Regions from separate parts of the Mesorhizobium sp. 128a genome, predicted to be linked through region 1. Evidence: riboswitches for the same ligand, from Rfam matches in the RefSeq annotation. Region 1 holds a riboswitch; the other holds the start of a gene.
What was found. Region 1 has a riboswitch for cobalamin ahead of ACWTU9_RS28030 (DUF1636 family protein). Riboswitches for the same ligand answer to the same signal wherever they lie in the genome.
Positions count from the first base shown of each region.

Region 2: another riboswitch for cobalamin. It lies ahead of ACWTU9_RS02360 (aromatic ring-hydroxylating oxygenase subunit alpha); the one in region 1 lies ahead of ACWTU9_RS28030 (DUF1636 family protein).

Region 1 covers NZ_JBSPKY010000022.1:34,494-37,504, forward strand. Annotated here, with positions in the region: gene ACWTU9_RS28020 (cobaltochelatase subunit CobN) at 1-380, opposite strand, end outside; gene cobW (cobalamin biosynthesis protein CobW) at 400-1,437, opposite strand; gene ACWTU9_RS28030 (DUF1636 family protein) at 1,440-1,868, opposite strand; cobalamin riboswitch at 1,907-2,111, opposite strand; gene ACWTU9_RS28035 (winged helix-turn-helix domain-containing protein) at 2,141-3,011, opposite strand, start outside.
Region 2 covers NZ_JBSPKY010000001.1:520,100-523,110, forward strand. Annotated here, with positions in the region: gene ACWTU9_RS02355 (2Fe-2S iron-sulfur cluster-binding protein) at 1-491, opposite strand, end outside; gene ACWTU9_RS02360 (aromatic ring-hydroxylating oxygenase subunit alpha) at 570-1,817, opposite strand; cobalamin riboswitch at 1,935-2,136, opposite strand; gene ACWTU9_RS02365 (DUF680 domain-containing protein) at 2,636-2,839, shown strand; gene ACWTU9_RS02370 (DUF680 domain-containing protein) at 2,921-3,011, shown strand, end outside.

The DNA.
Region 1 (3,011 bases):
TCGATCAGCCTGAGATCCTCGTCATGGCTTTCGCCAGGCAGCAGCGCCAGGTTTATGCCCCGCTCACGAGCAGTCGCGGCAAGCTGGTCGCAGCCATAGCGCCACCAGTCGTAGCCGCCGAGGATGCGCACCAAGATCACCTTGGCGTGGCGGGCGACACTGTCGACCCAGAGGTCGACGGACATGGGGTGTCGCAGGTCGCGGAGCGCCGCCAGCCGCATCGAGGGCAGGCGGGCGGTATCGGCCTTCCATGCCGCCGCGAGGCCGGCGAGGTCGCTATCGGTGAAGGACAGCGCCACGATATCCGCCGGCGTCTGCCTGAGATCAACTGGCTCGGCGAGATCGTCGAGCGAGGCGGATGTGGTCGTGAGTATATGCATCGCTGCCCGTGTTTTCGCGTCAGCCGGCCAGTATAGCCTCGATCGCCGGGCGGTTCAGCCCCTTCAGCCCGATGACGACGAGGCGCGAGCGGCGGTCGTCCTCGGCGGTCCAGGCGCGGTCATAGTAATGATTGACGCGCGGGCCGACGGCCTGCAGCAAAAGCCGCATCGGCTTGCCGCCGACATCGACGAAACCTTTGACGCGCAACACATTCTCTTCCTCGGCAACGGTGGCGACACGCTTTGCCAGGTCATCCGGATTGGCGATCGAGGGAATGTCGACAATGAAGGTGTCGAAATCGTCATGCTCGTGGTCGAAGGCGCCGTCATGATGCGACTTGCGGTTCTCGATGTCGTCCTCGACGGCGAGGCCGAGGCCGAGCAGCACCGAGGGGTCGACCTTGCCATGCGCGGTCGGCACGATTTTTACGGCCCGGGCGGAGTGCTCATTGATGATGGCGTTGGCGCGGGTCGAACCGGCGGCGTCCATCAAATCGCTCTTCGACAGGATGATCAGGTCGGCGCAGGCGATCTGGTCCTCGAAGACTTCCTCGACCGGATCGTCGTGATCGAGCGTTTCGTCAGCCACGCGTTGCGCCTGAAGCGCGTCCATGTCGTTGGCGACGCGGCCTTCGGCCAGCGCCGGGCCGTCGACCACGGCGATAACGCCGTCGACCGTCACCCGGCTCTTCACGCTGGGCCACTGGAACGCCTGGACCAGCGGCTTGGGCAGAGCCAGGCCCGATGTCTCGATCAGGATGTGGTCGACCTTCGGGGTCAGCGCCAGGATCTGATCGAGCGCCGGCACGAAATCGTCGGCAACGGTGCAACAGATGCAGCCATTGGCCAGTTCGACGATGTTTTCCTCGGGGCAGGTGTCGATGCCGCAGCCTTTCAGGATCTCGCCGTCGATGCCGATGTCGCCGAACTCGTTGACGATGATGGCAATGCGCTTGCCCCCCGCGTTTTCGAGGAGATGGCGGACCAGCGTCGTCTTGCCGGCGCCGAGGAAGCCGGTGACGACAGTGCAGGGAACACGGGAAACGGAAGCGGTCATGGTCAGTCCTTCAGCACGTCGAGGGGCGGGATGCGGGCAACGAGGCCGCGCTTGAGGCTATCGGGCCGGCCGCGCCAGGGCATGAGGCCGTCGGTCGAGGTGGCGAAAAGCTTTGCGCCGGTGACGAGATCGGCGCCGCTGGTCGCGGTCAGATCGCCGAAGACATAGCTCCAGCAGCCATCGCGCAGGATCGCGGCGCTGAGCCGGCGCTTGCAATTGCCGAGGCATTCGACGGTGCGGACGCGGATGTCGTCATCGGATGCGGCGCGGCGCGTGTCGCCGGCCAGCAGTTCGCCGGCGCGGGGATGGGCGTCGGAACCGGTCTCGTCGCGGCAGGAGGCGCAGACGACGACGGTGACGCCCGACAAGGCATCGCTATCGGCGGGCGAAAAATCCGCTGTGCCAGCCGAAAATCTGCTGTTCTGGTCCAAAAACCGGGCTCCTTGCCCGGAAACCCGCCGGGCGATCGGATACTTTGTCTCAGACGGCAGGTCTCCTGGCTCGCGAGTCGTCGCCTTGGTTAGCCGCCTTCCCGGTGTTACCCAGTGGCATTCGGCCTTGGCTCTTCGCTTACAGTTGCGGGGACAGCCGCGGATTTGAGATTTTCACCTCGCACCGCATTCCCTCTTAGCCCCTGCCGTTGCGGGCAAGGGACCGTCTGGAGCGGATTTAGGCTTTTGCGGGCAGCGGTGTCAACGCACGGCTACGACACGGCGATGTCGGCTAAAGGCTGCCCAAGATCGCCGGCCGGCGTGATTTGCATGCTTTCCAGTTCAAGCCAGCCTTGCATCTGCTTCAATTCCTCGAAGAGTTGGGCGACGGTGTCAGGCGGCGCGCCGGGTTCGGCATAGGCGGCGTGGACGCGAAGCACGCTGGCGGGCCGATCGGCCTTGAGGTCGACGCGCGCCACGATCCGGTCGCCCAGCAGGAAGGGCAGGACGTAGTAGCCGTATTGCCGCTTGTCGGCCGGGGTGTAGATCTCGATGCGGTAGTGGAAATCGAAGAGGCGCTCGCTGCGCGAGCGCTCGAAGACGACCGGATCGAACGGAGCCAGCAGGGCGCGGGCCTCGATTTTTCGGGGGATGCGGGCGTCCCGGTGGAAGTAAGCCGGCTTGTCCCAGCCTTCGACGCGCATCGGCAGCAGTTCGCCTAACTCGACCAGTTCCTCCAGCCGGCCCTTCATGTCGGCCGGCGACAGGCGGAAATAGTCGCGCAGGTCGCCGGAGGTCGCGATGCCGTGGGCGCGGGCGGAAATGCGCAGCAATTCGCGGTGTGCGTCCTCCGCTGTCGGCACGGGCATATCGAGGATCGCCTGCGGCAGGACGCGCTCGGGCAGGTCGTAGAAGCGCTCGAAGCCGCGACGGTGGGCGGTGGTGATGCGCCCGGCCCAGAACAGCCATTCAAAGGCGTGCTTGGCGTGGCTCCAGCCCCACCAGCCGCCAGAGCCCTTCTGGCCTTCGAGCGCGGAAGCAGCGATCGGGCCGCGCTCGGCGACCGCGCGGTAGATCTCCTCGATATAGGAGGCATGTTCGCGGCCCCATTTGGCCAGCCCCAGATACATTTCGTCGCCGCTC
Region 2 (3,011 bases), on a different contig from region 1:
CGCCGCGCGCAGTTGACGAAGCCCACATCCGTCCATGGCGCGCAATCGTTCAGCCAGCGCAGCATCGACATCATCGGCGTCACGCCGGAGCCGGCAGAAATGAACAGATATTTTGCCGCCGGGTGGCTGTGCAACGAAAAATCGCCGGCCGGTCCATAGGCCTTGACGTGCGAGCCGGGCACCAGATGGTCGAACATCCAGCGTGTGCCGATGCTGCCGGCCTGTGCCTTCACCGTCACCGCGATCGAAAACGGCCGCGACGGCGAGGATGACAGCGTGTAGGTGCGCATCAGCGGCCCGTCCGGTGTCGGCAGCTCCAGCGTCACGAACTGGCCCGGCTTGTAGCGGAACCAGGTCTGGTTGTCGGAGCGGAAGGTGAAGGTCTTGACGTCAGGCGCCTCGTCGCTGACGCCGATCACTTCCAGCACCTGCAGCTTGTCGTTCCACGGCGCCATCTGGTCGAGATGGCGATAGAGCCCAAGATCCGTCATCGCATTCATCCCTCAAGTCCTTTTGCTCTGCTCATGTCATGATCCCAAAACCGCGAAACACTTTTGGGCGACATGAGCTCACGCCACGCTGCGCAGCGCCGGCCGGCCGCCTTCGGCAAGACGGGGACCGATGAAGCCCGCGTACCATTCGACGAATTGGATCACGCCACCCTCGTGCAGCTCCGAATAGGGGCCCGGCTCATAGGCCGGCGACAGGATGCCGAAGGCGTTTTCCTCGACGATGCGGCGGTCCTGGTCGTTGGTCTCGGTCCAGACATGCGTGAGCTCTTCAAGGCTGTAATCGACGCCCTCGATCGCATCCTTGTGTACCAGCCACTTGGTTGTCACCGCGGTTTCGGTGGCGCTGATCGGCAGCACGCGGAAGGTCACGGCATGGTCGATCAGGATGTGGTTCCAGGTCGTCGGATAGTGGTAATGCATCAAGGTGCCGATGCGATCGGCGGCAACGGTGTCGGAAAGGTTCTTCGTCACCGCGCGCTTTCCCGTCATCGTATAGCTGACGGCATCGCGCAGCAGCGGCGCGCGGGTGGCGCGATATTGTCCGGCCGGATCGATGCGGAACTTGCTCGGCAGGCCCGCCGCCTCACATTTTGCCCAGTGCGCCACCATCTCCGGGTCGCTGTCTGCGCCCTGCACACCGGTCACGGTCGGCGCTTCCGGAAATGTCTTGCACAGTTCGGGATGGTTGCCGGCGCAGTGATAACACTCGCGGTTGTTTTCCCAGACCAGCTTCCAGTTGCCCTTCTCGATGATCGTGCTCTCGAAGGCGACCTTGGCTTCATTCAGCCGGTGCGGCTTGAGGTACGGTTCGATCATGGCCCGCATCGGCGCGAAGTCTGCGGGTTCTTTCGCCAGGCAAATGAAGACGTAACCGGCCACACTTTCGCAGGCGACCGGCTTCAGGCCGAACTGGCTCTTGTCGAAACCCTCGGCCATCTGGCGGGCAAACAGCAGTCGGCCATCCAGCTCGTAGGTCCACTGGTGATAGGGGCAGACGAGCTTCGCCGCCGTGCCTTTCTCAGTGTTGCAGACGCGGCTGCCGCGATGACGGCAGGAATTGTGAAAGGCGTTGATGTTGCCCTTCTGGTCGCGGACAAGCACCACCGGATAGTCGCCGATCTGCACGGTGATATAGCTGCCGGGCTTCGGCAGCTCGCAATCATGGCCGATGAACAGCCAGTCGCGATACCAGATCAGCTCCATGTCGAGCTTGAAGTAGTCCGGGTCGGTGTAGAAGGGCTGCTCGAGCGAATAACCTTGCTTACGGCTGTTCAAGAGCCTCTGCATGTCGTTGCGCGCATCCATAGTTCTGTCCTCATGGTTCAAGGACTGAACTTGGTGGTGATGGAGGAAGGATCGGCTGCAGGCCAGCGCGATGCCGGACATGCACTATCCACCTCTTGACCGCCCACCGCGATCAGTCGAGTTCAAGTATCTCGGGCTGGTTTCCGGGCTCTGGAGTTGTCCTGCGGACCATCGCGACACCTTCCCAGGCTTCTCGCCCAGTGGTCTCCCGTTGCGACTTGAACTCCACCACCGTTGCGGGGGCAGCGCCGGATTCTGACCGGCTTCCCAATTCTCCGCTCCGTCGTCACGAAGCGGCACCTGAGATGCGATCATCTAATCACGGCAGCGGTCGCGACATCGGCATGAAAGCGACATCGTCTCCATGCGGCGCGACACGCATCGCATGCGCATAGGCTGGCGACTGCGGGGCCGAAATCCTGATTTGGCGAGCGATCTTTGCTGTTTCGAATCGCCTCTTATCCGGCTCTTGGCCGGGTCAAAAAAGACCAACAGTATCGAAAAGTGACTATTAGCAATTTCTAAAATCGAACCGAACGGTTCGTTTCTGTTGACAATGCGTGCAGGACGGTGTGAACGCTGACGCCCTGACACACTCGGTGAGCCTGATGGCGCTGTTACGTAAGGCTTTGTATTATTTGCATAAAACGAGATGGTAGGCATGCTTACGAAAATTACAAGAGGTGAAGTCATGGCCCAGCCGGAACAACTTCGTGATTGGAAACCAGCCTCTGGCTTTCCCACATCGGGCCTGTCCGAACGACGCGAATTCTCCCACCACACGCCGCTAGACGGACAGACAAACTGGAGTGCTAAAAATGAAAAAGATCATCCTCACTGCCGCCGCCGTTTTGGCCGTCACCGGCAGCGCCTTCGCTAGTAGCGACAATTACGGTTCCAATGGAGCGAACCAGCCCACCGCAGCGGCTGACGGCTCGTATACGGCTTCCATTCAGAAGTCGGCGCCCGTTGATAAGCGGCCCGTCGTTCAGGGCAGCGACCGCAACCTCTTCGGCCATTAACAGCTGATCCCGATCCAAACAAAAAGAGTGGCGGCCCATCCGTCGCTGTTGGGATCTCCAAGAAATTCAGGAGTATTTGAAATGAAAAAGATTATCCTCGCTGCCGCCGCCGTTGTGGCCATTTCCGGCAGCGCTTTCGCCGCCAGTGACAACTATGGTTCGAACGGTGCCA